Linked DNA regions of Pseudobacter ginsenosidimutans. The protein of the gene in region 1 interacts with the protein of each later gene in a pairwise test. Links are inferred from orthologs where the notes say so. Each region holds a gene or a part of one and is shown in the gene's direction. Other genes may lie near its edges.

Evidence for each region.
Region 2: the proteins of FSB84_RS08825 (region 1) and priA interact in binary tests that used the Escherichia coli proteins (3 or more experiments, as listed by UniProt). The link is inferred for Pseudobacter ginsenosidimutans from one-to-one orthologs.

What each region holds. Positions count from the first base shown.
Region 1 is NZ_CP042431.1:2,144,906-2,160,863, forward strand. Bases 5,202-7,985 are described here. They hold FSB84_RS08825 (single-stranded DNA-binding protein), read left to right. Parts: upstream 5,202-6,260; coding sequence 6,261-6,710; downstream 6,711-7,985. Other genes in these bases: mutY (A/G-specific adenine glycosylase), read left to right, coding at 5,202-6,102; gldE (gliding motility-associated protein GldE), read left to right, coding at 6,826-7,985. Also shown: FSB84_RS08800 (zinc metallopeptidase), read left to right, coding at 1-368; FSB84_RS08805 (Rne/Rng family ribonuclease), read right to left, coding at 1,669-3,222; FSB84_RS08810 (tetratricopeptide repeat protein), read right to left, coding at 3,540-4,121; FSB84_RS08815 (HU family DNA-binding protein), read right to left, coding at 4,409-4,729; more of mutY, read left to right, coding at 5,032-5,201; more of gldE, read left to right, coding at 7,986-8,178; gliding motility lipoprotein GldD, read left to right, coding at 8,175-8,765; FSB84_RS08840 (DUF3109 family protein), read left to right, coding at 8,893-9,486; FSB84_RS08845 (LutB/LldF family L-lactate oxidation iron-sulfur protein), read left to right, coding at 9,499-10,884; FSB84_RS08850 (polysaccharide deacetylase family protein), read left to right, coding at 11,101-12,423; FSB84_RS08855 (DMT family transporter), read right to left, coding at 12,411-13,391; purH (bifunctional phosphoribosylaminoimidazolecarboxamide formyltransferase/IMP cyclohydrolase), read right to left, coding at 13,395-14,915; FSB84_RS08865 (hypothetical protein), read right to left, coding at 15,041-15,505; FSB84_RS08870 (ComEC/Rec2 family competence protein), read right to left, coding at 15,502-15,958. UniProt on the Escherichia coli protein: Plays an important role in DNA replication, recombination and repair. Binds to ssDNA and to an array of partner proteins to recruit them to their sites of action during DNA metabolism. Acts as a sliding platform that migrates on DNA via reptation.
Region 2 is NZ_CP042431.1:5,159,259-5,175,468, forward strand. Bases 8,913-11,948 are described here. They hold priA (replication restart helicase PriA), read left to right. Parts: upstream 8,913-9,223; coding sequence 9,224-11,674; downstream 11,675-11,948. Other genes in these bases: FSB84_RS20330 (lysophospholipid acyltransferase family protein), read left to right, coding at 8,913-9,146; FSB84_RS20340 (NAD(P)H-binding protein), read right to left, coding at 11,676-11,948. Also shown: FSB84_RS20285 (DUF3322 domain-containing protein), read left to right, coding at 1-301; FSB84_RS20290 (NAD(P)H-dependent flavin oxidoreductase), read right to left, coding at 298-1,395; FSB84_RS20295 (sensor histidine kinase), read left to right, coding at 1,669-3,207; FSB84_RS20300 (response regulator), read left to right, coding at 3,204-3,626; FSB84_RS20305 (response regulator), read right to left, coding at 3,635-5,059; FSB84_RS20310 (YdcF family protein), read left to right, coding at 5,549-6,121; FSB84_RS20315 (hypothetical protein), read right to left, coding at 6,118-6,408; tRNA (N(6)-L-threonylcarbamoyladenosine(37)-C(2))-methylthiotransferase MtaB, read right to left, coding at 6,458-7,732; FSB84_RS20325 (DUF4258 domain-containing protein), read left to right, coding at 7,791-8,282; more of FSB84_RS20330, read left to right, coding at 8,358-8,912; more of FSB84_RS20340, read right to left, coding at 11,949-12,332; murB (UDP-N-acetylmuramate dehydrogenase), read left to right, coding at 12,364-13,380; FSB84_RS20350 (ATP-binding protein), read right to left, coding at 13,424-15,760; FSB84_RS20355 (LytR/AlgR family response regulator transcription factor), read right to left, coding at 15,788-16,210.

The sequences.
Region 1 (15,958 bases):
ACCCCTGGCTGAACATGCGGAGCAAGCTGGTTCCCGCGGTGCAACTAAGCGCCAACCTGGTGAACTGGGTATTGCTGGTGGGGGTGATCATGGTCCAAACCTTCCCTCAGTTACTGCTGGTAGGCATCATTCTTTTCGCTCTAACTACCTTATTTTCAGTGATTACGCTCCCTGTGGAGTTCGATGCCAGTAAAAGGGCGCTTGCCTGGCTGCAGCAAACCAATGTTACCACAGCCCAGGAATACCCCAAGGCCAAGGATGCCCTGAAGTGGGCTGCCACCACATATGTGGTTGCCGCGCTGGCTTCCATCGCCACCCTGGTACAATACATTTTGATCTTTTTGGGTGGTAGCCGGAACAGGGATTAAAGAAACACAGCAATTTTTTAATATTCTGGTAAAGCCATGCAGCATCCTGCATGGCTTTCCTGTCTCAGAATGATAACAACACAAGCTAACGATTGCTGACTTATACTTTTTCATGTTAACGTTGCCATTTTCCTGAAGAAGGAAGATGGTATCCCGGAAACGGGGATACTCTTACTCAAAACCAAACTGCAAAGAAAACTCTGGCTAACCACCGGAGTTTTTGATTTTTAGGGGGGCTCAGTTTTTTCGTTTGACAATTGTCAAAAGAAGGGGCGGCAGAAATAGATTTTAATACTTAATGTCCGCAGGATTAATTGCCTGGAACGTTCAGGGGCATTTTTTAAGCTGTTTTGGCGAAATGCCACGAATTCCACCTTGCTGTTTTCCTTCGCCAATAATGCCTCAATTTCGTTTTACGGGCGGTAGAACAAATATCCTCCAATCGCTTTCGTTCATAAAAATGCACAGTTACAATTCTTCCTGGCACAGTTGCTAGTTTCTTATTGTTCTACCGATGGGAGGGGTATATCTTTACTCCCGTACATATACTTTGTACAGGGCTGGTTCATTGTATATAATACATCCGGGCAACTTTAGGGTTGCCCGGTTTATTTTATGTTCCTTCCTGCCGGAATATTTATGGGATTATTTCTTTCACTGGATTTTACCCGGTTCCTGCTCTGCCGCGTTCATTCATTGCCACTGTAGCCGGCAGGCGGCCGATCGGTTTGGTTTCGCCAGCAGAACAGGTAAATGGATCAGGCATTGATGGTCTCAAAGGCTATCGCTTCAATCAGCAATAAGGAGCGATCCCGGTACCGGTCAGGTGATCAATAACGTTAGTGATGCATACATGCATAGCGTTGACGGTATTCACATTACCCGGACAACTATGCGAAAATCAATTGATCAGTCAAAGAGAGTAGAAGTCATCTTACGCTGGTTATGTTTTGAAGATGATACTGGATAACTGACTCCGGGCAATTACTCATGGAAGAGTTTTGTGGTGCTGTTTGTTTTGAGATGGTTTCTTCTCAGAATTTCCCGGTATAGTTCCAGCTTCTATCAGTAAATATGTTCAAACAGCAACTGTTTACATTATGGGATATTAAGATTCGCCTGATGAGTGCGTGGCGATCTTGCTGCATTGCCGCAGAAACAATGCTGTTGAGCTGCTGATTTACCCGAATGATCATTGCTCTTCTCCTGAGCATCCTCCAGTGAAGAAGATCCCATCTTTTCTTACGAAGAGAATCACGATAAAAGAAAAACGGCGCAGAATTTTCTGCGCCGTTCATTTTTATAATTTGATCTCTTCGTCGTGTTTATCAAAGAAGTGGAATTCCGTGAGATGGTAGTTTGTGTTTTCTCTCATTTTTACTTTACGGCCATATTTGAACCGCCATTTCCACTGACGTGAACTGAACCATTTGCCTTTGGTGAGATAGGCGTACATGATCGGGTGTACAACCAGAGCAAGATCTTTGTGCTGGTGGGTGATGAGATAAGAAAGATTCTTTTCAATTTCATCTTCCAGCAATAAGGTAGACGAGATCTTACCGGTTCCCGCGCAGGTGGGACAAACTTCTTGTGTATTGATATTCACTTCCGGCTTCATTCTTTGCCGGGTGATCTGCATGATACCGAATTTGGAGATCGGCAGCACAGCATGTTTTGCTCTGTCGGCTTTCATGAACTCTTCCATCGCATCAAGGAGCTTGCGTTTGTTCTCGGGGAGTTTCATGTCTATGAAATCCACTACGATGATACCACCGAGGTCGCGCAAACGAAGTTGTCTTGCGATCTCAGCTGCAGCTTCGAGATTTGTTTCCAGTGCGTTCAATTCCTGGTTATTGCCAACAGATTTGTAGCCGCTGTTCACGTCAATTACGTGGAGGGCTTCTGTGTGCTCGATGATCAGGTAGGCGCCACTGGGGAGGTTCACTGTTTTACCGAAGGCGGCTTTCACCTGTTTGGTGATACCGAACTGGTCGAAGATGGGCAGGCCATTATTATAGTAGGTAACGATCTCAGATTTTTCAGGAGCGATACGCTGGATATAGTTCCTGGTATCGTTGAAAAGGTTTCTGTCGTTCACTACTATCCGGTTGAAATCTTCGTTGAGCAGATCGCGAAGGATGCTGGTTGTTTTGGTCTGTTCACTCAGGATTTTGGCGGGAGCTACGGCGCCTTTGAGGTTGTGCTGGATGGTTTTCCAGGTTTCAACCAGCATGGAGAGGTCTTCATGCAGTTCTGCCGTATTCTTACCTTCAGCAGCAGTACGAACGATAACGCCGAAATTTTTTGGTTTGATCGCTTCCACGATCTTCTGCAGGCGTTTGCGTTCATCCGCGGAATGGATCTTCCGGGATACCGCTACAATGTCGTTAAATGGAGTGATGACTACAAAACGTCCGGGGAGGGAGATCTCGCAACTCAGACGTGGTCCTTTGGCCGCAATGGGTTCTTTGAGGATCTGAACCAGAATGTTCGGCTTACCGCTGAGCACTTCATTGATCTTACCGGTTTTGATGATCTCGGGTTCAACCACAAAGGTGCCGAAATCGAAACCTGGTTCGGAAGTATCGTTGATAGCCTGCTGGGTGAATTTCAACAATGAACGGGCATAAGGGCTGAGGTCTGTATAATGCAGGAATGCATCTTTTTCAAACCCCACATCCACAAAGGCCGCATTCAATCCGGGGATGAGTTTCTTCACTTTCCCCAGATAGAGATCACCTACAGCAAAACTGCCATCCGCTTTTTCGTGATGAAGTTCTACCAGCTTCTTGTCCTCTAATAGGGCTATTTCTACCCCCTGAGGCGCAGCATTAATTATTAATTCCTTATTCAAGCGTAAACTTTTACCGTCTTACCAATCACCACTACAAGGAAGGTTGCTGAAGAGGTATTAATTGTCAGATATATCTTATCAGGGCGGGGAAAACTTGAATAAATGACAAGTAATGAATTCAGCTAAAAGGAAGAAGGAATGGGCCGGTGATCGCCGGCCCTGTGCAAAAAGAAAAAACTCTTAGCGATTTTTCTTCTTATGACGGTTCTTTCTCAGTCTTTTCTTACGCTTGTGCGTAGCGATCTTATGACGTTTTCTCTTTTTTCCACAAGGCATATAACACCAATGAATTAAAGTTAACAAATGATTTTTCTATCCTATTGTTTCAGCGCTTTTATACGCTGGTCAATATCTGCAATGATCTCGGGGTTACCGAGTTTTTTCTTTGCGGCTTCATACCAGTGAATGGCTTCGGACTTATTGCCTCTGCCTTCGTGGATATCTGCCAGCATCAGTACAGCTTCCAGGTTGTTGGGTTCTTTGGTGGCCACTTTGGTGAGCCTTTCGATGGCTTTATCCATCTGACCGGACATCAAAGCGCCCTGACCTAACATGAACTGTGCGTACATATTGGTGGAATCTCTCTCCGCCACTTCACGGATCTTCAGGATTCCTTCCATTGGATTGCTGCTGATATTACCGAAAAGGTAACAACTTCCCAGGCCGATTTTCAACGAATCATTATTGGGATCCAGCTCTAATCCTTTCTCAAACAACTCTTTAGCCTGTGTGGCCATCCAATTTCTCAGGGAAGGGTCAGGTTGACGACGAACCCCGTCCAAAAAGAATTGGGCAGCAAAGGTGAGGTTTTTTTGAGAATTTTCCAATTTAGCTGCTTCTGCAGTGTAATATGCATAAGGAAGCAGGGCATGGGCGGAGTCTCTCCAGAACCCAGCCATCTGCTTAAACATTTGAATCTGCTGTTCCTTCACGTCGCCGCGCACAACGGATGCTTCCAGCCGGGTGATGTACTCCTGCTGGGAAACAGACAGTTTTTGTTTGGATGCCGAAAGAATAGCTTTAATGTCGATCGCGGTAGAGTCCTGATGGGTAGCGGCGGCAACAGGTCCGGCCTTTTGAGTTGGAACTGTTCTGCCAAAAAATAAATCAGGCAGAGGAGGGCCACTCCGCCACCTACGACGATGATCTGCTGCTTTTTCACGTCAGAATAATTTAGGCAGCAAAATTACATCTCATCGTCGGGGTTTGGTTGATCTTCTTTGATAGATTGTAACTTTTTAACTTCTGCAACAAATTCTTTTGCAGGTTTGAATGCGGGAATGTAATGTTCTGGGATGTGAACCGCAATATTCTTTTTAATGTTGCGGCCGATCTTGGCGGCTCTTTTCTTGGTGATGAAGCTACCAAAACCACGGATGTAGATGTTCTCCCCCTGGGACAAGGTGTCTTTCACTTCCTTGAACATGGTTTCCAGCGTAACCAGAACATCAACCTTCGGAATACCTGTTTTTTCAGATATTTGGTTAACGAGGTCTGCCTTTCTCATGTCGTTTGAGTTTTAAACAGTTTAAAAATTTTTTTATAGGCTATTGATCGCCCACAGGGGCAATCCGCACAAAATCAATTCTTTACCCAAATTAAAAGTTAATTCGCACATTTGCAAGAAAAGTCTAAATTATTGATTATGAATTTTCAACATGCCAGGTGCGAAAAAGTTTATAGAAACACTCATTTTCAATAAGTTATTTGTCATAACTTGTGCCAACCGCAACTTTCCCTTTTGCCGGCAGAAGTTCAAAACGGGAATGGCGGGACAGCAGAAACCACAAAAAAGAAACCTGTTTTCGGATGAAACCTGATTTTACCCGGAAATTATTGCAGTGGAACAAAGATTCCAATACAAGGTCCATGCCCTGGAAAGGAGAGAAGAACCCTTACAGGATCTGGCTTAGTGAGATCATTCTCCAGCAAACCCGCGTGGAGCAAGGATTAGCGTATTATCAGAAATTCATCGAAACATTCCCAACCATTCAACACCTGGCAGATGCACCCGAAAAGGAAGTGTTCAAATGCTGGGAAGGACTTGGTTATTACACACGCTGCAAGAACCTCATCGCTACTGCAAAAAAAGTTGCCTACGAACTGAATGGTGTATTTCCTTCCACGTATGAATCCATCAAAGAACTCAAAGGGATCGGCCCATACACTGCAGCTGCTATCGCATCCTTTGCATTCAATGAGCCCAAAGCCGTGGTGGACGGCAATGTGCAACGGGTATTGAGCCGTTACTTCGGCATCTCTACTCCCATCGATACCACTACCGGAAAAAAATTATACCAGGAACTTGCCCAGGCTCTCATAGACACAGACCAGCCTGCTGCATACAACCAGGCCATCATGGATTTTGGCGCTGTGATCTGTAAACCTCAGTCACCCTTATGCGCAATCTGTGTCCAGAACCAAGATTGCGAAGCATTCAAACATGATCTCGTAAAGCAATTACCGGTGAAAGAAAAAACACTGGTGAAGAGTACGAGATGGTTGTATTATTTTATTATCGTATCTGATGATGAGGTTTATATCCGTCAGAGAAAAGGTAAAGACATATGGGAAAACCTGCATGAGTTTGTACTCTATGAGGCTGAAGGTCCCGTGCATACTGCATTTCAGGAGCTTCCCTTCCTGAATGGATTTCTTGGTGATATACCTTTTTCCATCTGGCATATCAGCAAAATGTTCAAACAGCAGTTGACACATCAAACCATTAATGGACAGTTTATTACTGTAGATATAAGCAAACCCCTTCCCACCGGATCAGGATATTTTCAGGTTTCGAAAGCTCAATTGTCAGACTATCCATTCCCGCGATTCATCAATATGTTCCTGGAAGAAACCGCCTCCCCGGCACGATTATTTTAGGCATGTGAAAGTTGGTTTAAAACCATCCATGGATACCTGTAGAACGGCCAAATAATTGTGATAATATCTCTGAAAAAAATTAACTTTAAAAGCAATTAAAACCGACAGGCGATTCATTAACATTCAAACTTACCATTATGCGCGGTGTAAACAGGGTTATGTTAATTGGAAATTTAGGACGAGATCCGGATGTGCAATACCTGGAAGGTAATATCGCAGTAGCCAAATTCCCGCTCGCCACTACCGAAACTTTTAAAGACAGGGCTGGTAAGCTCATCTCACAAACAGAATGGCATACAGTTGTGCTCTGGCGCGGCCTGGCCGAGCTGGCTCAAAAATACCTGCATAAAGGAAGTCTGGTTTATATTGAAGGTCGTTTGCGTACCCGTAGCTGGGAAGACAAAGAGGGTAACAAGAAATTCGCTACTGAAGTGGTGGGTGATAACCTGATCATGCTGGATAAACGCTCCGACTCCGGTGGCCAAAGCTCGCATACTCCCCCCACGGTGAGAACGTGGAAGGGTTCGGTAATCACGATGTACCCCCGCCCATGCAGGAGCCCTCACCAGACCTGCCTTTCTAAGAAGCCCCTTTTCCGTTACAAGTAATATCTTTACAACCCAAATCGATAATGGTCAGGCTAAAACCTTGTGCCATACACGAAAACAACCAGCAAAACCGTTGTTTTGTCTGGCAAGCTATTGATCACGCAAACCCTTTGAGTTGGACAACCTTTCTACGCTGCTTTTTACCGGAGTGAGCTTTCAGCCTTTATTACTGGCTGTAAATGCACAATCCACCACTATTCTGGGCGCCGTAATCCTGATGTTGCTCCTTCTGAGCTTCTTCGTATCAGGAGCAAAGCTCGCATTCTTCTCACTCACCTTCCGTGACGTGAACATGCTTAAAACAAAGCAGGATACAGGTTGGAAGAGGATCGCCACCCTCCTGGAAGAACCCAGGAAACTGCAGGCCTCCCTCACTGTTGCCAATACGCTGATCAATATCGCCATCATCATTCTCTCCAATTACCTCATAGACGAGATCCTGATTTTCGACGAAGCCCAGGAAGGATCAACAATGATGATATTGCTCCGCTATGCCATCAAAGTGCTGATCATCGCTTCACTTATCATCCTTTTCGGTGAAGTGCTTCCCAAGATCAGGGCCACTCAGAATAATCTCAGGTCTGCATACGAAACCTCATTTCTTGTAGAAGTACTGTATTATGTATTCCGCAGGATCGGCGACTGGATGATTGGTCTCAGCGATTCCGTGGAAAAATTCTTCGGCGGCAGCACCGCCCGCGCCAGCATTCAGCTACAACTGGAAGCCGATATCAAAAAATCGGTAACACAGGAAGGCGAACAAAAGATCCTCGCAGGCATCTATAAATTCGCGGACATCACAGTGAAACAGGTGATGCGCACCAGGCTGGATGTGAGCGGCATCGAATACGGCATCAGCTTCGGTGAGCTTAAGAAAAGAGTGGAGGACCTGCATTATTCAAGGCTTCCCGTTTACAAGGGCAGCCTCGATGATATTGTGGGTATCGTACAAACGAAAGACATCGTTCCGCATTTGCTGGAGCCCGATACTTTCGACTGGCATACCATTCTTCGCACACCTTACTTCGTTCATGAACAGAAATATATCGAAGACCTGCTAGGTGAATTCCAGAAAAAACATATCCATTTCGCAGTAGTGGTGGATGAGTTCGGAGGCACCAGCGGTATCATCACCCTCGAAGATATCATGGAAGAGATCGTTGGTGAGATCAAAGATGAGTTCGATGAAGAAGAATCCACCAATAAAAAAATAGACGACCACACTTATATCTTCGAAGGCAGCACCATGATCCACGATGTTTGCAGCATCATGGGACTGGCCGCCGATACCTTCGACCAGGTGCGCGGTGAAAGCGATTCCCTCGCCGGCCTGGTGCTGGAGCTCGCCGGAGAGATCCCCAAAGTGAACGATACCATCAACGTGGGCGACTTCGATTTTGTGGTATTGGAAATAGAAAGAAACCGTATCAAAAAAGTGAAAGTAGTAGTGAACCCACATGCAATATGAAACCAGTAGCCCTCCTCAGCCTCATCGCCCTTTTTGTGATCAGCTGCAACAGTGAATTCACTCCCAAAAGAAGAGGGTATTACCGGATCGATTTTCCGAAACATGAATACCAGGTTTTCAATCAGCCAGGCTATCCCTATTCATTTGAGTATCCCGTTTATGCCACCGTGGTAAAGGATACCACCTTCTTTGATGCGAATCCCGAAAACCCTTACTGGGTCAATATCGAGATCCCACGCTTTAATGGAAAAGTGTACATCAGCTACAAGAATGTAAACAGCAGGGATGACTTCATGAAACTGGTGAACGACGCCTACAAAATGACCTACAAACATTCCTCCAAAGCCACGGAAATAACGGATTCGGCTATGCGAACTCCCAATGGTGTTCACGGCATGTACTTCCAGGTGGGAGGGAATGCCGCCACAGCCAAACAGTTCTTCCTTTCCGATACCACCAAACATTTCCTGCGCGGCGCCCTTTATTTTGACGCTACTCCCAATGAGGACTCCCTTTCTGTTGTGAATGATTTTTTGCAGGAAGATCTGAAGCATTTGATCAATACGCTGAAGTGGAACTTGCAATGAGTGCCCGGGAAGTAACAAGGGGCCAGTTGTTTGCCTTCTGCGGGTGACCTGTATTTGTTCACCTTCCGGTGAACACTCATAGTGCATCAGCAATTTCCCTTAAATTTGCTTCATAAAACTCAATAGCGTGATAGCAGTAGACAATGTATTGATCAGTGACGATATTGCCAAAGAGCAATTTGTCTGCGATCTCTCCAAATGTAAGGGAGGTTGCTGTGAAGAAGGAGATGCCGGAGCGCCACTGGAGGAAGCCGAGCTGGACCTGATGGTGGAGCTCTATCCAAAGATCGTTTCTTACCTCACGCCTGAAGCTATCAAAGAAATCGAAAAGAAAGGTAAATACGTTTACCATAAAGAATTCGGATGGGTAACCCCCACCCTTGGAAACGACAATGAGATCTGCGTTTACGGTACCCGCGATGAACAGGGCATCATCAAATGTGCATTCGAGCAAGCCTATTACGATGGTAAGATCGGATGGAAGAAACCGATCAGTTGTCATTTCTTCCCCATCATTCAGAAGAGTGGCCGTGATGGCGACTATGATCGCATGAATTACGAGCCACGCGAAGTACTCTGCAAACCTGCCTGCAGTTTCGGTAAGAAGCTGAAAGTGCCGGTTTACCAATTCCTGAAAGAACCCATCATCCGCAAATACGGAGAAGCATTTTACGAAGCACTGGAAAAAGTGGCGAAAGACAATTTCCCACCCAAAACATAAAGCCTGGCAACAATGAGTGATATCCTCTCTTCCTTCATGGCCAAAAGCACCATCAAGGCTGGTGATCTCGAACACCGCCGTAAAGTGGCTTTCAATATCAGCAGATATGATGCTGTGGTGCCCGTTGGCAAGCAACAATTCCAGGATGTACACCTCGCCCGCGAGCGCGCCAAGAACGTGAAATGGAGAGCCATCGAAATGCTGGACCAGTACCTGGAGGAATTCGAATCCAATATCACCAGGCGTGGCGCCAAAGTGATTTGGGCAGAAGATGCCAAACAAGCCCTGGAAGAAGTGGCGAAGATCTGCGCAGAGAAGAATTGCAAAACCATCGTGAAGAGCAAGAGCATGGTAACCGAAGAGATCCATCTCAACGATTACCTGGAAAAAAAAGGAATTGAAAGCGTTGAGACCGATCTCGGCGAATACATCCAGCAACTGGACGAAGAGCCGCCCTATCATATCGTAACGCCTGCCATGCACAAGAGCAAGGAAGATGTTGCAAAACTGTTCTACGATAAGCTGGGAACCGCGCCCAATCTGAGCCCCAGTGAGCTCACACTCGTAGCCCGCGAAAAGCTCCGCAAAAAATATGTTGAGGCAGAGATCGGTATCACCGGCGCCAATTTCATCATTGCAGATGTTGGCGGCATCGCTGTTACGGAGAATGAAGGCAATGCAAGACTGAGCTGTGCATTCCCCAAAACGCATATCGTGATCTGTGGTATCGAGAAGATCATTCCTTCCGTTACCGATCTGGGGCTGTTCTGGCCGCTGCTCGCCACTTACGGAACAGGACAACGCATCACTGTTTATAATACCATCGTAACCGGGCCGAAGCAGGCGAATGAAACCGATGGCCCGGAAGAAATGTACGTGATCCTGCTGGACAATGGCCGGACCAATATCCTGGCCAACGAAAAAACAAGGGAAAGTCTTTACTGCATACGTTGTGGCGCCTGCCTCAACGCATGTCCTGTATACAAGAATATTGGCGGGCATGCTTATGGAACTACCTATAGCGGCCCCATCGGTTCTGTGATCACACCGCACCTGAAAGAGCTGGACGAATGGAAACACCTCAGCTATGCTTCCTCGCTTTGTGGCAACTGCACTGAAGTATGTGCCGTGAAGATCAACCTGCACGAGCTATTGCTGGAAAACAGGCATGAAGCTGTAGAAGAAGGCGCCAGCAGTTTCGCTGAAAGGATCGCCTGGAAAATGTGGAAGAAAGCCAGTCTCAGCCGCAAAATGATGAACATGGGCAACCAGAAAGTGAAGAATTGGGCTGCCAATAAAATGTTCAAGGGTTGGACTGCACATCGGGGCGATCTCCAGTTCCCGGAAAAAACTTTCAATGAACAATGGAAAGAGAAGTTTGAACCGAAGAAAAAATAATCCGGATTGCGCCGGATCATTGATTGGTCAAACAGCAATCTACCCAATAACCCGCAGCGGATTTCGAAACTTTGCGGTTACCCCCTGCTTCATAAGCATTCGAAATAGTAGAATTCCAATTGGATTTGATGCAGATCAATCCTGGCGGGAATTCCACTTATCTTTTTTCAAATCCCCGATACAATTATCAACCTACTTTTATATTTTGTGTAACTGATGCTGCTGCTCTACACTCATACTGTTACACCACGGTTGGAATATATCGTTGACTTTTTCAGCAGGGAATTGTTTGATGAACCGATTGAAGTAACCTCCAGCCGGGCCGCTTACAATGCCAGTATTCAACCCAGGATCAACTACTCCGGACAGGCGTTCTCCGACAATGAATTCTTCATTGAACATACCAGCCTGTTATTTGAAAAAGGTATTCGCGATCAACCCATCGAATGCTTTGAAGTGAATTTTCACAAAGCCTTTTTTCAAACCCGCGGGGATTTTCCATTCGACATTTTTGCCGCATCATTTTATCTGCTCAGCCGATACGAAGAATATCTTCCTCATAAAAAAGATGAGTATGGCCGTTATGCACATACCAATTCACTGGCGTTCCGCGAAGGATTCCTTCAACAGCCTCTCGTGAATATCTGGATGGAAGAATTCAGGAAAGCACTGCAACAGAAATTTCCAAACCTTCGCTTCAAGGGAAGGAATTTCAAATGCATCCTGTCTTACGATATCGACATGGCCTGGTCTTATCGCCACAAAGGCTTCATGAGGAATATGGGAGGATTTGCCAGGAGCATCAAAAATGGCAACTGGAATCAGGTGAAAGAAAGATGGGAAGTTGTGCGCGGTAAAAGAAAGGACCCCTTCGATTGTTTCGAGTGGCTGGACGCGTTGCATCTCTATTGCAGATTGAAGCCCTATTACTTTTTCCTCGTTGCAAAAAAACAAACCGGATACGATAAGAATACATCGCCCGATGTAAAACAATTCCAGGACCTGGTAGAATATTATTCCAACAGCTACAAAGTGGGATTGCATCCCAGCTGGCAGACGGGCGATGATGAAGAACTGTTCGAATCCGAACTGGAGTGGATGGAAGACGTTACCGGCAGGGCCATCATTCACAGTCGTCAACATTATATCCGGTTCACATTACCTGACACTTTCCGCACACTCACCAATCTCGGCATCCAAAAGGAATTTTCGATGGGATACGGTACCATCAACGGTTTCAGGGCATCCGTCTGTTCATCTTTCTATTGGTACGACCTGGAAAAAGATGATCCCACCACTCTGATGTTATATCCCTTTTGCTTTATGGACGCCAACGCTTACTACGAACAAAAATTCACGCCACAGCAGGCATACACAGAGCTCATGCAATACTACTCCACGGTAAAAAAGCTTAATGGGATGCTGGTAACTGTCTGGCATAATTCCATTCTCGGCACAGACAGTGCTTTTGCCGGCTGGCGCGAGATGTTTGAACTCTTCATGAAAGAAACAGTGTACTGGGATGCTTACTGCGACTGATCTTTCACTTTCTCCTGATTTTTGAAAGCCTTATTGATGAGGCGAACGCCAATGAGGATCACAGCTCCGCCGATAGCGATGTAGATGCTCAGTTTTTCATCGAACCAGATGGAACCGAGCAGGATCGCTACTATCGGGTTGATATATGCGTAGATCGATAACTGCTCTGTTGGCAGATGCTGTAACGCATACAGGTAAGCGATGAAGGAAACCACCGAACCGATGATCACCAGGTAAGCCAGCGCCGCCCAGGCCTGCCAGGGAATGCTGCTGTAAGGGATCGTCATTCCCGTGCCATTGGCTACGCCCGAGAGGATGATGCCGCCGATCAGCATTTGCAGGCCCAAACTGAAATACGGATTGAAAGCCGTTGCCTGTTGTTTTGTGTAGATGGTTCCAAATGCCCAGCTCCAGGCCCCTGCCAGCGAAAGAATGATCCCGAACCGGAAATCCGGGTTCAGGAAATCCACGAGATGATCATAGAAGATGGTGCATACTCCTGCAAAACCCAGAAGCAATCCAAGGATGGCATTTCGTGGTAGTTTCACTTTGGAGACTGTCAGATGTATCACAACGATCCAGAGTGGAAAAGTAGCGGCGATGATGGCTCCCAGTCCTGCGGAAATGTATTGTACTGCCCAGGTGGTAAGTCCATTTGTGAAAGTGATGTTCAGCAGGCTCAGCACCAGGATGGGCATCCATTCCTTTCCTCTGGGCCATTGCATGCCTTTGGCGGTAAAATAAATGATGTAGAGAATGCCGCCGGCCAGTTGGCGGATGCCTGCCATCTGGAGGGCAGGCATGTAGAGTACGCCTTGCCGTGAGGCGATCCAGGTGGTGCCCCAGAGAAAGCACACCAGTCCCAATGCTATGAGTGCTTTGGAACGGGTGCCTTTCTTTTTCAGAAATGGGGTTGATATATTAGTTGATGCACACATGTTATAGATCAGGAAGTGCGCATCGCGCAATTCTTAGTGTTTGAAATGGCGCATGCCGGTCATTACCATGGCGAGGTTATGTTCTTTGCAATACTCGATACTGTCTTTATCGCGAACAGAACCTCCGGGTTGAATGAATGCTGCGATACCCGCTGCATGGCCGATCTGCACGCAATCATTGAAGGGGAAGAAAGCATCGCTGGCAAGTACTGCGCCGTTCAGGTCGAAATTGAATTGCTTCGCTTTTTCGAGAGCCTGACGGAGTGAATCGATGCGGCTGGTTTGTCCGCAACCTTTGCCAACCAGTTGTTTGTTTTTCACCAGTGCGATGGCGTTTGACTTCAGGTGCTTGCACACGAGGTTAGCGAAGATGAGATCGGATCTTTCAGCTTCGGTGGTTTCCCTGCCTCCGGCTTCTTCCCATTTCTCATAATTGCCTTCATCGGGTTTTTGCGCCAGAACACCGTTCAGTACAGCTTTGAATTCTTCTTTCTTCTTCAACTGGTTGATTTGCTGAAGGAGGATCCTGTTCTTCTTTGATTTCAGAACAGTCAGTGCATCTTCATCAAATGCAGGTGCGATCAATACTTCGAAGAAGATTTCGTTGATAGCGTCTGCAGTGGCCTTGTCGATGGTTTTGTTGCAAACCAGTACGCCACCGAATGCGCTTTCAGGATCACCTGCCAGGGCTGCGTCCCAAGCTTCTTTCACAGATGGGCGGGAAGCGATGCCACAGACATTGGTATGTTTGATGATGGCAAAAACTGGTGTGCCTTCTCCGCTGAATTCATCAATGAGTTGAACGGCTGCATCCACATCAACAAGATTGTTGTAAGAAAGTTCTTTTCCATTGAGCTGGTTGAATATCTTTTCCAGGTTGCCGAAGAAAACGCCGGCCTGGTGTGGGTTTTCGCCATAACGCATGATGCGTGGATTGGGGAAAGATTCCTGGAAATAGTTGGTGTGTTGTGGATTGAAATATTGTGCGATGGCTACATCATAGTGAGCTACGATCTCAAAAGCGCGTGCAGCCAGTTGTTTGCGTTGTTCGAGGGTGGTGGCTCCGGATTGTTCGCGAAGGAGTTGTTCCAGGTATGCGTAATCGCTTTTTGCGGCAACTACTACTACGTCTTTGAAGTTCTTGGCAGCGCCGCGGATCATGGAAGGTCCGCCGATATCGATCTTTTCGATAATGAGTTTTTCTTCAGAAGTGGTGGCCACTGTTTCTTCGAAGGGGTAAAGGTCTACGATCACCAGGTCGATCTCCGGGATATTGTACTGTTTCATTTCCTGGAGGTCCTGATCCAGGTCCCTTCTTCCGAGGATGCCACCAAACACAGATGGGTGCAGGGTTTTAACGCGACCACCGAGAATGGATGGATAGGTGGTAAGATTTTCTACAGGCACAACGGGAATGCCCAGTTTTTCAATAAAGCTTTGAGTACCTCCGGTGGAGTAGATGGTGATGCCCTGCTGATGCAGTTGTTGAACTACGGGCTCGAGGCCATCTTTATAAAAAACGGAAATAAGCGCTGATTGAATTTTTTTGGTCATAACATTAATTGATGCGTTCGAAAAAGTATGCAGGTAAGCGATCGTGAGTTCTATTCCTACAGAAGATTGACTGGCAAAGGCTTGCTGCAAGGGTCTTAAAAAGAAGGCGCAAAGGTAATTCAAATTCAATAGGCATTCAAAACAAAAGCTCCTTTCTCTGCCGTGAAATGGCAGGGGATACCGGCTTCCCGGCAGACTGAGCGCCATTCAAGGGCCAATTTCGCTGAATTGGACCCATCTACCACCACCTGTGTTGTTGGAAGCCGGGTCAGCAGGCTGTACGGGTCCACGTATGGGTTATGGGAGATCAGCAGCAGGTCTGCGGGCGGAACAGGCCCTGATGGCGGTGGTGGCAAGTGGAAGGCTGAATCTATGATGATCATTGTTTGTGAGCCTACCCTGACCAGGTTCTCATCTTTATACACTCCTTTCAGGGAACCGGATTGACTGACTTCAAACAAATCCCTTGCGGGGTTGAGCGTGTAGAGTTGCACCTGAAAACTTTGTTGGATAGTACTATCGCCTGTGTAAACAAACCTGTTCCCGATGATACAATCGATGGCAGTTGCGTTGGGGATCTGATAGATCACAAGGTATTGTTGTTTCCGGGTACGGTATGCTTCGGTTGCACCGATGCTGAAATAAGCAAGCAGTAAAATGAGCGCGGCGAAAACCATGATTTTCTTTTGTGCAGCAACCAGATTGTAAAGGCAGTAATGACTCCGTAGAGCAGCCAAACCTGAACCAGGTTGATATTGATTTGAGTGATGGAAGTGAAGGGTAGCTGATCTATTCTTTCTACAATACCATTCATGACCCTGATAAGCCATGAAAGCAGCGTACCTGTTGGCCTGGCCAGAATGGGCATAAAGCTAAGGAGGCAGAGCAGTATTTCGCCCAGTAATATTCCGCTTGAGAGTGGAATGGCGATGAGATTGGTGAGTACAAAGAAAACGGGGAACTGATGGAAGAGAAAAAGAATTACCGGAAGGGTGAGTATTTGCGCTGCGATGGTGGTAGATATGTGTTTCCAGATATGGTCA
Region 2 (16,210 bases), 3.0 Mb from region 1 along the record:
CAATAAAGCCAGGCTTCTCTACTGGGGAGATCTGGATGAAGCAGGATTCAGAATGTTGCATCAGTTCAGGCAAATGTATCCTTCATTGGAAAGCATACTTATGGATGATATTACCTTGCAGTTTCATCAGCATGTTGTCAGAAATATTGATGCAGGTCCGGTGAAAATGGGATTAAGTTTGACTGAAAATGAATACGCAGCCTATTCTTATCTGCGTCAGATAAAAGGCAGAATAGAACAGGAGCAATTGGAACAGGCTTTTATACAACAATATCTGTTTGAAAAAGGATTGAGTTCCTAATCCTTCACCTGCACATGCCGCTCTATCTGCTCAAACGAAGTCTGGGCCTGATCTATCAAGGTCCTGAAGATCGCAGCCGCAGGTTTCCTCACAGCCTTGCTTGCAGATTGCCCTGCCCACATGGTGGTGAAATCCGTCAGGTCTTTCTGTTGTGCGAAGCTCCTGATACTTGCAGTAAGGCTTTGCTGATATGGATAGGGGAGTGTGGTCAATCCTGATTCGCTGATGGCGCGCATCAATTTATTTTCTATCCCTCTTGCCCATCTTCCTGAGAAATTCTTTGTGAGCACTGCATCGCTGGCCGATGCATTCTGGATGCGATGCTTATGCGCATTGGGTGCAGAGCTTTCATTGCTGACGAGAAAGGCGCTGCCCACCTGAACGCCCTGTGCGCCGAGCATCATGGCAGCCATCATGGTGCTGCCATCTGCAATACCCCCCGCAGCAAGAACAGGACGGCGTGTTGCATCCACGATCTGAGGAACCAGGCTCATGGTGCCGATCATAGGAGGAGTTCCCTCCGTAATGAAAGTGCCCCGGTGGCCACCGGCTTCTGCGCCCTGCGCAGTGATCACATCCACAAATTTATTATCGAGCAACAAGGCCTCCTCCACGCAGGTGGCTGTGCCGATCAGGCGTGCGCCACGGTTCTTGAGTGCCGCGATATACTCGTCCTCAGGAATGCCGAAAGTAAAACTGACTGAAGGGATCTGCTCGCTGAGCAGGATATCGATCTGATCGTGATACGTATGGAAACGGAGCATTTCCTGCACCGGTGGCACATACGTGATATCATTGGCTGCGGCAAATGTGGTGAGGAACTGTTGCATAGCCGTGAAAGCGGCCGTATCTATACTGGAAGGGATCGAATGCGCAAAAAGGTTGACGGCAAATGGCTTGCTGGTGAGTGCTTTCACTGCGCGGACCAACTCCCGGGTCTGGTCAGCCGAAAGACCACCTACAGGCAATGATCCCAGTCCACCCGCTTCAGAAACAGCGGCAACCATTTCAGGAGTGGTAATGCCCAGCATCGGAGCCTGCACCACCGGATAAGTTATATTGAGCAATGAAGTGACCTTATTATGCCATTTCATACAGATAATTTTTAGAGGAGAAAGGTTAGGGCTGCAAAGTTATTGGATAATGCACAAACCCATAGTTTTTAACTCCGTTACAATAATTGTGAAAACGCTTCGTTAGTTGAATGATTGCGATTTGTCAAATAAATATTTTTATTGACAATGTGAATCATCCTGTTTAGCTTGATCTGATAAAAAATGGAATTTGGATTGTAACTTTAATCGCCCCGGATCCTATGACAGCCCTTGCATGTGCGGTGCAGCATAGGTGGGTACAATCATTCCATTATGCGGCAGGTAATCGAATTCTTTGAAAAACTATTGGATACATCAGACTGGCCACCACGCTGGCATTGCGGAAACTGGACGGACTTTCATGGCTGGTTATTCATTATCAGTGATCTTTTGGTATGGTCTGCGTATTTCGCAATACCGCTGATCATTATACGCTATATTTCCCGGCGGCAGGATGCGCGGTTCTTCAGGCTCTATTTTTTCTTTGCAGGATTTATCCTGGCCTGTGGCGCCACACACCTGATCGATGCCGTTACCTTCTGGTTCCCGGTTTACAGGTTGAATGCCCTGTTCCGCTTTTGCACCGGGGTATTCAGCTGGATCACGGTGATCTACCTGATCAAACTGTTGCCAAAGGCTTTTGCGTTGCGGACCAATTCGCAACTGGAAGCAGAAGTGGATCAACGGAAAAAAGCAGAGGAGAAATTCCGTAATCTGCTGGAAGCTGCGCCCGACAGTATGGTGATCATGGACGATACCGGCACCATTCAACTGGTGAATGCTCAAACCGAAAAAATGTTCGGTTACAAAAGAGAGCAAATGATCACCAACAATGTGGAAATGCTGATGATCTCCAGGTTTGAGCGGCTGCTCCATATCGGTCGCGAATTGTCGGGAGGCACCAATAAGCCAGGCCCGATGGTGGAAAGAGTGGAGTGTTTTGGTAAAAGGGTAGACGGCACCGAATTTCCCATCGAGATCAGTTTAAGCCCTATGAAATCTGAAGAAGGTCTGATACTGACAGCGGCCATCCGCGACCTGTCTGAAAAGAAAAGACTGGAAATGGAGATCCGCGAAGCCCATAGTTCCCTGGAAAGGAAAGTAAAACAGAGAACGGCAGAGCTGGAAGTAAAAAACCGCGAGTTGGAAACGTTTGCTTACGTAGCTTCGCATGACCTGCAGGAGCCGTTGAGGACAACCACCAGTTTTGTGGACCTTCTTCGTAAGCGGTACTACGGGCAGCTGGACAGCAATGCGGATCAGGTACTGGATTATATTTCGCAGTCGTCTGACCGCATGAAGGTACTGATCCATAACCTGCTCGACTATTCGAGGCTTGGTAAGGAAAAAGAGCTGGTGACCCTATGCTGCAACGAACTGTTGCAGGATGTGCTGCACGATCTGGACCAGAGTATCCGCGAAACCAACGCATCGGTTCAATCCGAGCCGTTGCCGCAGATAACAGGTTACAAAACAGAAATGAAACAACTGTTCCAGAACCTTGTGAGCAACTCGATCAAATTCAGAAAAAACAACAGCGATCCTGTAATTATGGTGAAAGCTGAAAAAGATAACGGATCCTGGATCTTTTCATTCAAAGACAATGGCATAGGCATCAATACAGCCTTTCATGAGAAGATCTTCGTGCTGTTCAAAAGACTGCATAAAAGATCGGATTACGAAGGAACAGGTATCGGCCTTGCCTACTGCAAAAAAATTGTAGAGCTACACGGAGGTAAGATCTGGGTGGAATCTGTGCCTGATGAAGGCTGCACCTTTTTCTTCACCATCTCCGAAACACAGAGATTATGAAACGTAAATTAAACTGCATCCTACTTATCGATGATGACGAGCCCACTAATTTTCTGAACAAGATGATCATCGATGAAGCCAGTTGCGCTGAGACCGTTCAGGTTGAACAAAGCGCAACTGACGCCCTCGACTACCTTACTGCAGAACCTGTTGAGAAAGATGGAGCGGCATCACCCGACCTGATCTTTCTCGATATCAATATGCCGGCCATGGATGGCTGGGAGTTCCTGGATGAATACAAGAAGCTCACGCCAGACCAGAAAGCCCGGGTTGTAGTGGTGATGCTCACTACCTCTTACAATCCTGAAGATGAAGTGAAAGCCAAAAATCATAATATGATCGCGGCGTTCAGGAATAAGCCACTGACAACAGAAATGCTGATGGATGTACTGCAGGAGTATTTCCCTGAAAAATTCTGATCAGCCGCTCAGAGCGGCATCACGATCTTCAGGGTGCATCCGGCTCCGGGACTGCTGATGATCTCCATATTGCCGTTCTGCATTTCCACGCGGCTGAGGATATTATGCAAGCCAATACCTTTGCCTTTTTTCCGCGGCTCAAATCCGATCCCATTGTCTTTAATGACGAGATGTGTAGAATGCTGATCTGTTTTCAGCTCTATCTCCGCCAGGCTGGCCCTTGCGTGCTTAACGATATTGTTCACCTGTTCCTGCACGATCCTGTAGATGATGAGCTTTTTGTTATTGCTCAAACTCTCCACATGCGGGTCGTTGGCTTTGATCTTGATCCTGAGACCTGGTGAAACAGTCATATTCTCGATCATTTCAAGCAGTGCTTCCTTCAGACCGATATCGCCCAGGGAAGGAGGTACAAGGTTCTTGGAAAGAGAACGGATCTCGTTGATGGCCCTGGAGATGCTGTCGTAACTTTTATAGAGCAGCTCCTTGCTGATATCATCCTCATTGATGGCCATGTCCACGCAAAGTTTGGCAGTAGCAAGGATCTGATTGATATTGTCGTGCAGCTCCAGGCCGATCTCCCTTCTTTCCTGTTCCTGTGTTTGTATGGTGATGCGGGTGATCAGCTTCTGTGTTTCGATCTGTTCTTCCTGTTTTCTTTTCCGCTCTGTGATATCCAGCATCGCGCCGATCATACCGTAAGGCTTCTGGTCGCGGCGAAGGATGTACCCACGGTCATACACGAATTTGTATTGCCCGTCTGCCGTGAGATAACGGTATTCATCTTCCCATTGGTCAAGCCCATCACTGAGGCAGCGTGCGATGCGGTCCAGTACCCTTTCGCGGTCGTCCGGATGGATATTCTTATGGTGCCAGGATGTGGTTGGCTTTACTTTCGATGCCGGGTAACCGAAAGTAGTGGTAATGCCTTCATTCCAGGTGATCTGCTGGTTATTGAGGTTCCATTCCCAGATGGTATCGTTGGTGGCTTTGATGAGCGTATTGAATCGTTCATAATTTTCTACCACGGCCTGCAGGATCTTTTTTCTTTCGATACTGTACTGGATTGCCTTGGAGAGGAGCTTTTCATCGTACTCGCCTTTCATGAGGTAATCCTGCGCGCCTTCCGCGATGGTTTGCAGCGCAATCTGTTTATCATCCAGCCCGCTCAGTACGATGATACCGATATGGGAAGCGCGCTGGTGCAATTGTTTGAAGGTTTCGATGCCCTCACTGTCTGGCAGCGTCAAATCCAGGAAGATAAGGTCTGGCTGATATTCGTCCACAATAGGAATGGCTTCTGCCAGTGAATTGGCGTGATGCAGTGTCTGAACTTGTAATTGTGTTAATCTCAGGAACTCATTGAATAGGTAAAAGTCGCTCGGACTATCTTCAATAATGAGGATGTGAAGCAGGTGCGTAGAATTGATCATAGCGCTAAATTGTGGTGGATGTTGAACGTTGCCTGTAACATCGCAGCCATTTACGGTTATTGCTAACCTTCAGTTTTCTTTCTTTTGTCAATAAATGTCGCATTCCCGCACAAGGGCAGGTACGGAAATACGAGGTCAGAGTATAGATTGCCCCTCAGGATAAGGTGTTGAGTCGGAGAATTGCTTCACAATTGCCGGAAAAAGGTACTAAGATATTTTTTCACAAAAAAATTGCTTCCGTTTTTTTGATACCTGATATGGATTTACAAACTTGGGGTTGTAATTCTTTTCAACTCATTCGTATACAGCCTGCAAGAAAGAAAACCATCAGCCCTTAACCAACGCTGGCGGGGTCCTGAAGACAATGGAGGATACCTGAGGCGAAGGAAAAAAGCTTCCTGGAAATGAAGGATTATTCCTGGCGGTAACCGGGGAAAAAAATCGTAAACAAAAATTAAACAGGACCCCAAAGGGCCGAACCTACACTTCATGTTCATGATAGTAAGATTACTCAAACGCTGTTTCTCTTTGATTTTTCTCTGGATGCTGGTGCATTGTACCTGGGCTGCTATTGTGGGGCTGCAGGACTTCAAGACCCAGGCCGATGTGGCCATCGTGCTCGGCAATGAAGCCTACAGCGATGGCAGCCTGAGCCCCTGGCTGAAAGGAAGGGTGGATGCTGCGCTTAGGCTTTACCGTAACCAGCAGGTAAAAAAGATCATGGTGAGTGGAGGAATAGGAGAGTCCGGTTATCCCGAAGGCGATGCCATGCGCAATTATTTAGTGGAGCAGGGCGTACCGGCAAAAGATATTTTCACTGATAATAAAGGCGACAACAGTTATCTCACTGCCAGGAATTTCATAACGCTGGACCAGCAGGAACATTTTCGGTCAGCCGTGGTGGTGAGTAGCTGGTTCCATGTGCTGCGATGCAGGTATATTGTAAGGAAACTCGGATTTGAAAATGTAGCTACAGATCACTCCCGCGCTTATTTCTGGAAAGATATTGTCGGACTAATCCGGGAATTCCCGGCCTACTACAAGTATATGCTTGTGTATTAATTGAGACGAACGGCCGGTAATCTGTAATGCTGGCCGTCTACCACAAACAGCTCATCGATCTCACAACTCCAGTACCGGTAAAGAGGGGATTGCTGAAGATAATCCTCTACATCTTCCTTGTCTTCAGCTGTGAATGTGATCCATACACGCTGCGATTCCATGCTCACAACATACTGATCGATGATCCCTTTCTCGATCAATGTATTGATGTATACACGGTGGGAGGGGACCAGGGACGTAAAATCATCATCCATTTCAAAATGTATCGTGACCTGGTATTTCTTCATGACTGAATGTTATAACAGTAAATCGCAGGAAAAGGTTCTATATGCAGGATTACAATTTCCATTCCACCACCTGGTTGGCCCATTCGGCGCGGTGGGGTGTGGTCACTTTTATGTAGTTGTCTGTGTATCCTTCCATCATGCCGTTCTTGTCGAACATCTCGAATAATACTTTACGTGTTTGTCCGGCATGAAGTTGGGTGAAATACTGCATTTTCATGTAGGAGAGATTGCGCAGGCTCTTGTTGCGTTCGTGCCTTACTTCGATGGGCACTACCGGTGTAATTTCCAGCGCTTTGGTATTGTCTCTCTCTGAATACGTGAATACGTGGAGGTAAGATATGTCAAGTGAATGGAGGAAGTCGAATGTTTCTTTGAAATCCGCTTCAGTTTCGCCGGGGAAGCCAACGATCACGTCAACTCCGATGGCGCAATGCGGCATCAGGGTCTTGATCAGTTGTACGCGGTCTGCATACAATTCCCTTTTGTAGCGGCGGCGCATCAGTCCGAGGATCTTATTGCTGCCACTCTGGAGCGGAATATGGAAATGAGGCATGAACTTATTGCTGTTGGCAACATGTTCGATGATCTCGTTGGTAAGCAGGTTGGGCTCGATGCTGGAGATACGATAGCGTTGAATACCTTCCACCTGGTCAAGCGCTTTCACCAGGTCGAAGAAATTCTCTTCATGTTTTTTGTTGCCATCGGCGCCTTTGCCGAAATCGCCCAGGTTCACACCTGTCAGTACTATCTCTTTTACCCCTTCGGTTGCCAGGCGGGTGGCGTGTTTCACTACATTGTCAACATTATCGCTCCGGCTTTTGCCGCGGGCCATGGGAATGGTGCAAAAAGAGCAGTTGTAATCACAGCCGTCCTGCACTTTCATGAAAGTACGGGTGCGGTCGTTGCTTGAATAGGAAGCGTTGAATCCGCTCACATCTTCGATATCGCAGCTGCAGATCAGGGCGGAATTCCCTTTGGTAAGTTCTTTCAGGTGTTGAGTGATATTGAATTTCTCGGCGGCGCCAAGTACCAGGTCTACCCCCGGGATATCGGCGATCTCTTTGGGCTTCAGCTGTGCATAGCAACCGGTGATCACCACCAGGCTTTGCGGGGCCTTGCGCTGGATGCGGCGTACAAGGTGACGGCATTCCTTATCGGCATTCTCGGTAACAGAACAGGTATTGATCACGTACACGTCCGCCAGGTCTTCAAACGCACGTTTCTCGAAGCCATCCTGTTCCAGCATACGCGCCAGGGTAGAGGTTTCCGAGAAATTGAGTTTACAACCGAGGGTATGAAACGCTACTGTTCTTTTTGTTTCCATCAGGGCGCAAAGATAGGATAGTTTATCTTTTGCCGTTAAATTGCACAAAACAGGTTGAATGAAGCCCGGAAAAAACAAATATCTGATCGCTGTGGTTGTATTCATTGCTGTACTGATAACCACTTTTATCAGGAATAATAATGGGAAACAGGAAAAAGAGAAAAATAGACAAGAGCAGCGCGATAATCGTACTGATAACAAGCGGGATAATGATCCCGCCCGCCGGGATCCCTCCAAACCACCCAGCGATGAGCCCAATCGCAGGGAAGGATTCAACCGCCGCACCGAAAAGCTCATCTTCACCAAACATGCCCGCTGCCGCATGGGCTGCCGCCATATAGATGAAGCCGAAGTGCGCGATATACTCCTCAATGGCCGCATCAATGATCGCAAAAGCGAACCCGCCGCCCGCCCGGATCCCAAATATGCACTCGAAGGCAAAACGAAGGACGGTCAGGAAGTGCGGATCATCTTCGCACCCAGCGATCGTGGAATGGTGGTGATCACCGTGATCGATCTCGATACCGAATGGCCCTGCGATTGTAAATAAGTTAAAACCTGTATCCAGGAAACCGTTTATTGCAGGTATTCGAACGCATCTATTATATTTACGTTTTCGACCCTGATGAAGTATCTTTTATTACCCATTAAAGGCCTCTACTTCCTCTATGCCGCGATCTGTTTCGTTGTGCTGATGCTACTGGTTTTCCCCATAGTGATCGTAGCATCCTTTTTCGGAAAGATCAGCGGAGGCAATTTCATCTACCGCTGCTGCCAGTTCTGGGCAGACGCCTGGTTCCTCCTCACCGGGATCATTCACCGGAATATCTTCCAGTTCCCGCATGATAAAAAACAACAATATATTTTTGTTGCCAATCATATTTCCTACCTGGACATCCCCGTGATCGTAAAAACCATCCGGCAGCCCATCCGCATTCTTGGCAAAGCCGAAATGAGCAAAGTGCCGGTATTCGGTTTCATTTACCGGAATGCTGCCGTAACGGTTGACAGGTCCAGCGCCGAAGGCCGCGCCAAAAGTGTGCGTGTGCTTAAATCAGTTATCAGAAAAGGGATTTCCATTTTTATATTCCCCGAAGGCACATTCAATGAATCGCATGAACCACTTCGTGGTTTTTATGATGGCGCCTTCCGCATCGCCATCGAAACGCAAACACCCATCAAACCGGTTCTCTTCCTGGATACCTACGCCAGGCAACACTATAAAAGTATTTTCTCACTGAACCCGGGAAAGAGCCGCAGCGTTTTTCTTGAACCCGTTCCGGTGGAAGGGCTTACTACCAAAGACGTGCAGGCACTGAAAGAAAAAGTGTACAACCTCATGGCTGACGCACTCCGGAAATATAATGCAGCATGGATTCACGAAGTGCCGCAGTTGCCCGCATCCGGCGAATGACCTGTATTTGTTCGCCTCCGGCGAACGGCAGCCAACACCTTGATTAAAAACCGGATGTTCTGACTTACATTTGAATCTTGTTTGCTGAAGTTATCATACCATTGGCCTTACCCAGGAACTATACCTGGAGCGTACCTGAACGGTTCCGTGAACAGGTTCGGCCCGGCGTTCGTGTGGAAGTGGTGCTGGGTAAGAACAAGAAATATGCAGGCGTGATCCGCACGCTGCATGATGAAATGCCACAGGCTTTCGAGCCCAAGGAAATACTCAATGTGCTGGATGTGGAGCCCATCGTTTATCCCCAACAGTTACAGCTCTGGCATTGGATCGCCCAGTATTATATGTGCTCCGAAGGAGAAGTGATGGCCGCCGCACTGCCTTCGCATTTCAAACTCAGCAGCGAAACCACCATCGTATTCAATGAAGAATATGGAGAAGATTTCATGCAGCTGGACCATGATGAATTCCTGGTGGCGGAAGCCCTGCTCATCAAAAAAGAACTCAAGGTTCCTGAAGTACAGCAGGTGCTGGATTCATCACATGTATATCCCGTTATCAAGAGGCTGATCGAAAAAAAGGTCTGCTCGGTTTGGGAGGCATTGAAAGAAACCTATGCTCCCAAGAAAGAAACTTTCGTAATGCTGAACACAGCTTACGATAACGAGGATGCGCTGGCCGATCTGCTGAATGAAGACAAAAAACTGCAACGTGCCGAAAAACAAATGGAGCTGCTGCTCAGCTATCTTCACCTGCAGAAAACACAGGGCGAAGTAACCAAATCGGAACTGCTGAAAAAAAGCGGGGCTTCCGATGCGCAGCTCAAAGGGCTTGTTGACAAGAATATACTCTGGCTGGAAAAACGCCAGATAGACAGGCTGCTCTATCTTCCACGAGATATCAAAATAGACTTCTCACTTACTCCGGCACAGGAAGAAGCTTATGAAAAAGTGAAACAAAGCTTCGAACAAAAACCAGTGACCCTGCTGCATGGTGTAACGGCCAGCGGAAAAACGCAGGTGTATATCAGGCTGATCGAAAATGCCATCCGCCAGGGCAAGCAGGTCCTCTATTTGCTTCCCGAGATCGCACTCACGAGCCAGATCATCCGCAGATTGCAGAAACATTTCGGCGGCTATATCGGGATCTATCACTCCAAGTTCAACCAGAACGAGCGGATAGAAATATGGAATAAGGTAAAGACCGGAGAATTGAAAGTGGTTCTCGGCGCCCGTTCATCCATCTTCCTTCCCTTCACAGATCTCGGATTGATAGTGATAGATGAAGAACATGATCCCAGTTTCAAACAACAGGAACCTGCGCCGCGATACAATGCGCGTGATGCAGCGATATATTATGCCTCCCTCTTCAAAGCAAAAGTACTGCTGGGAAGCGCCACACCTTCCGTGGAAAGTTATTACAATGCGCAGCAACAGAAATACGGTTTCGTAGAACTGGCAGAACGTTTCGGTGGAGTGAAGATGCCTACCATTGAATTGGTGGACATCAAGAAAATACCAAAACTGAACAAAGAGAAAGTGATCCTCACGCCCGACCTCAAGGCGGCCATTCAACGGTCGCTGGACGCAGGCAAACAGGTGATCCTGTTCCAGAACCGGCGCGGTTACAGTCCTTACCAGGTTTGCCAGACCTGTGGCTGGATACCGCATTGCAAGTTCTGCGATGTAAGCCTCAATTTCCATAAGAACACCAATAAACTGCATTGCCATTATTGCGGCACCGTGTATCCGATCGTCTACACCTGCCAGGCATGCGGCAATCACCATTTCCTGCAACAGAATTTTGGTACGGAAAAGATCGAAGAGCATGTGGAAGAGCAACTGCCCGGCGTGAAAGTGGCGCGGATGGATGTTGACAGTGTGCGCGGCAAGACTGCCCACGATAACCTCATCCAGCAATTTGAGCAACAGCGCATACAGGTACTCGTTGGAACACAGATGGTGGTGAAAGGACTTGATTTCGAGAATGTGAATCTTGTTGGCGTGCTGGATGCTGACAGTCTCCTGAGCTTTGCTGACTTTCGCGTGAATGAACGCGCATTTCAACTAATGGAACAGGTGAGCGGAAGGGCAGGACGGAAAGACGGAGAAGGCCATGTAATGATCCAGGTGGCACAGATGGCGCATCCTGTTTTGCATTATGTGCAACAGCACAATTATCCTGCATTCTTCAATACAGAGATCGAAGCGAGAAGACAATTCTTTTATCCGCCTTTCTCGCGCATCATCTTACTTACATTCCGCAACAAATCGAAAGAGCTGGTGGACGGTGCTGCCAGGCAACTGGCCGAATATTTGAAACCGCAATACGGGCAATACATGATAGGTCCGGCAGAGCCGGTTGTGAACCGTATACGCAATCAATACCTCATGGAGCTGATGTTCAAACTACCGAAAGATTCAGCCCTGATCCAGCAGTGCAAACAACAGATACAGGACCAGATAGCAGTATTGCATTACGACAAACGATTCCGCAGCGTGGTGATCATTCCCGATGTGGACACGCAGTAAATCATTTCATCTGATCATATTGGTAAACGTGCAGGCCCGTAAGGGGAGAGAGGGCTGCGTTCATCATGGACCTGGCCACTTTTTCGCCGGTGATGGGCCTGAATTTACGCAGGGGACCGATCATGGTCCAGGAGATGAGTGGCATCACCACCTGTGCGATATTCTCGCCTGTCCTTTTTTCATTTCGATTGCCCATCAGCAGTGAAGGCCGGAAGATATGCGTACTCTCGAATGGTAAAGAACTGATATCCTCTTCCACTGAACCTTTGAGTTGTAAATAGAAATTGGCTGAATTGGGATTGGCGCCAACGGCCGATACAAGCAGGTATTTTCTGAAACCGTTCTTCAGTGCCAGCTGTGCAGCCGTTACAGGAATATCATAATCCACTTTCCGGTATGCGGACTTATCGTTTTTCACTTTTTTCTGTGTAGTGCCCACGCAGCAGAAAATGGAATCGGCTTTGCCGAGGCCATCATTGAAGCTTTCAGCATCATCGAATTTCACCTGTTTCACTTCCAGCTTGGGATGCTGCATGGAAACAGGCTTCCTTACAAGGATACGAACGGCGCTGAACAGATCATTCTGCAGCAACTGCTGCACCAATAATCCGCCTACCATGCCTGTGGCGCCTAATACGACCGCTGTTTGTGTGTGCATAATTTCGTTATTTTGCGGGTAACACAGCTATATGCAAATTCAGGAAAATATTTCACTCAGGCAATACAACACTATGGGTATCGATGCAAGAGCCCGTCAATTTTCCACATTTGGAACTCTTGATACATTACAGGAGCTGACGGCCTTGTCTGACGATGGAAGTCTTGCAAAACTTGTGCTGGGAGGTGGAAGTAATATTTTGTTGACGCGCAACTTCGATGGCCTGGTGATGAAGAATGAGCTGATGGGGATCGAACTGGTAAGTGAAACCGACACGCATTACTATGTGAAAGCAGGCGCTGGCGAAAACTGGAATCAGTTTGTGCAGTATTCCATCGGAAGGAACTGGGCCGGACTTGAAAACCTTTCGCTCATCCCGGGTAATGTTGGTGCCAGCCCCATGCAGAATATCGGCGCCTACGGAGTGGAGATCAGGGATGTGTTTGAAGAGCTGGAAGCCTTCCATCTCAAAGACAAAAAGGTAGTAACCTTTACCAATAACGATTGTGAATTCGGCTATCGCGAAAGTGTGTTCAAAGGTCGTTACAGGGACCAGTTCGTGATCCTCAATGTGACCTATCGCCTGAATAAAACACCGAAATTCAATACCAGCTACGGCGCAATTGAACAGGAACTGGAAAGAATGGGCGTGAAAGAACTCAGCATCCGCGCCATTGCTGATGCGGTGATCCATATCAGGAGCTCGAAATTACCGGATCCTGCAAAGATTGGTAATGCAGGCAGCTTCTTCAAGAATCCTTCTGTGCCTGCTACACAGTACGAACAACTGAAACAGAATTTCCCCGGTATCGTTGGGTATGCTAACCCCGATGGCTCAGTGAAATTAGCCGCCGGCTGGCTGATAGAGCAATGCGGCTGGAAAGGTTTCAGAAGAGGCGATGCCGGTTGCCACGAGAAACAGGCGCTGGTGCTGGTGAATTATGGAAATGCAAGTGGCGCTGAAATCTATGAACTCAGCACAGAAATTATGGACAGTGTGCAAGAGCGCTTCGGTGTTGTATTGGAACGCGAGGTGAATATTGTCTGAGTGTGCCCGGTCACTCGCCGGGAGGTGAGCCACTGACAGCTCTCTAATTATCCTTAAACAATTCCAGCTCTCTTACAGCTTCTTCGAATAGCGGCAACACTTTGTTGTGCAGTTGCTGAATATTCTCCACTTTTTCATTGGCGAGCGCCAGCTTTTCCATTTCCAGTAAGGGATTGCCGATAGAGGACGAAAGCCCGAACAATCCCACTGTATTCCGCAGCGCATGCACCGTTTTATAGATCTGCCTGTAATCTTGTTTCGAAATCGCGTTTTTCAGTTTTTCCCTGTCTTTGGGATATTGTTTCAGGAAGATGCGGATCATTTCCCGGATAAAAGTTTTGTTGTTGCGCGTTTGTTCCAGCAGGAAACTGAGATCGATCCTTTTAAAGTTGGGATGAGTAGAATCATGATTTCCTTCTGCTAACGATGCCCAATACGCGATTTTGTCCAGCAGATCGGCTTCCCTGAAAGGTTTGGCGAGGTAATCATTCATACCTGCTTTGAGGCATTTATCACGTTCACCACTAAGCGCATGCGCTGTCATGGCGATGATGGGAGTGCCGATATGGAGCTCGTCGCGGACCAGTTGTGTGGTGCGGTAGCCATCGAGTACTGGCATCTGAATATCCATGAGGATAAGATCGAATCCTGATTCCTTCAGTAAGTCTATGGCCTTTCTGCCATTCTTCGCGATGCTGACCTCGAAGCCATTGTGATGCAGGATAGTAGAGGTGAGTTTTTGGTTGATCAGGTTATCTTCCACAATCAAGATCCTGCGGAAACTGCCGAAGGAGCGGGGGGCGCCATTGGATGGCGTATGTGTTGGATGCAGCTGCTCCTGTGCTTTTTTGTAGGGGATCATAAAATGGAATTCTGTTCCCCTGTTCATTTCACTTTTAACGCGGATATTCCCTCCCTGCAATTCTATCAGTTGTTTGGTGATGGCCAGTCCCAGTCCTGTGCCGCCGTACTGTCGTGTGATATGTGATTCAGCCTGCGTGAAGCGATCGAAGATGCTGTGTATCTTTTCTGGTTCGATGCCGATGCCTGTATCGCGCACGGTGAAATGCAGCTCGAGTGAATCATGGTCTTCGCGGCTGACGATGCAGTTCACGTCCACGCTGCCATTGTCCGTGAACTTGATGGCATTGCCGATCAGGTTCACCAGGATCTGCGTGAGGCGCATGGGATCGCCGGTCACCTGGTAATTGATGCTGAGATCGGCGCTGCAGCTGAGGCGGAGCTCTTTGCCTGCCGCTCTGGGCGAGAACATCACCTGGATGGAATGCATCAGTTCGGGTATGCTGAAGGGAACGGATTCAATGATGAATTTGCCGGCATCGAGTTTGGAGAGATCGAGGATATCATTGATGATGCTCAGTAAGCTCTTTCCTGAAGTGTGGATGGCTTCGAGGTATTCCTGCTGCACGGGATCGAGATCGGTTTTCTGCAAGAGGTCTGCAAAGCCGAGAATGGCGCCCAGTGGCGTTCTCAGCTCATGGCTCATATTGGCAACGAAATCATCTTTTGCTTTGGCTGATTCTTCTGCCAGGGCTTTCGATCTTTCCATTTCTTCTTCTACTTTTTTCCTTTCAAAGAGTGTGGGAATATTGTACTGTTTTCGCGAAGCATATTTTTTCTTACTGTTTATTTTTTCCAGGTGTTCCTGTATGCGGTGTGGCGGCGCCATCACGAAACTGCATTTGGCATCGCCTTTGGCAATACAGCTCACTTCAACGGCGGTAAGCGGTAGTCCGAAACTTTCTTCACACCAGCCGGAGGAGTAACCGGAATTCATAACGCATACAGGTTCCTTGCTTATTGCACCTGCACGGATCCAGCTATCTGCTTCAAAGGAATAGGGGTGATCATACAATAACAGGAAATCGTCATCAGGACTGGGATTGCTTTCAGGATGAATGTTCACGAAAGCCCAGCCGGACCAGGCGAAATGAACAGGACCGGCGGAGAGTCGCGCGATGGGATCAGTGAGGTTCATCTTCTGGTGGAAGTCACGGGCATCATGGGTACCTATCACATGCGCATAGTCGAAAAGGAAATTACGGCCGATGGCGAAGGCTTCGCTGGGGCCTTTGTCTGCATACAACCCCTGTATCGTTTCCAGGAAGCCTTTGGAAAAGGCGGAGGCGCGCACCAGCACATAGCGCTGGTCGTTGATCTCGATGGTGCCGCAGCCGGGATCCATTTTGAAATCCCTGAAATATTCCCGTACGGTTCCTTCCGCCACATTGAAAACCGGACGGAGCTCTTCGGGCACATTCACAGCATTGGTATGCGGAAACCGGCCACTGCGCAGCATTTCGTTCTCCTGCTGCAGCAGCCTGAATTGTTGTTCCAGAATATGGTTCGCGTTAGACATCTTGAATGGGATAAAGTTGAAGGATGCTTACACCAGCCGCCGGCTCATCAGTTGCAGGAATTCATCTTTCTTCCTGGGTGAGATGGCGATCATGGCATCGTTGTTCATCACGGCATAACCTCCGTCTGCACGTATCATTTTTTTCACTTCTTTCATATTTACCATATAGGAATTGTGTAACCGGAAAAAGCCATGCTCGGTCAGCATCATTTCGTATTCTTTCAAATGTTTGCACACGATCATATGATTTCCGCTTTTCAGGAAGAAAGTGGTGTATGGACCTTTTGCCTCCAGGTAACTGATCTGCTGCAATGGAATATATTCGATGCCTTCTGCTGTAGACAGGCTGATGGAAAAATCATCTCCCGATGGGATGCGCACATTGCGCATGAGCAATTCCAGGCGATCGTCCTGTTGTTTTACTTTCAATGATTCAATGGCCTTGCTCAC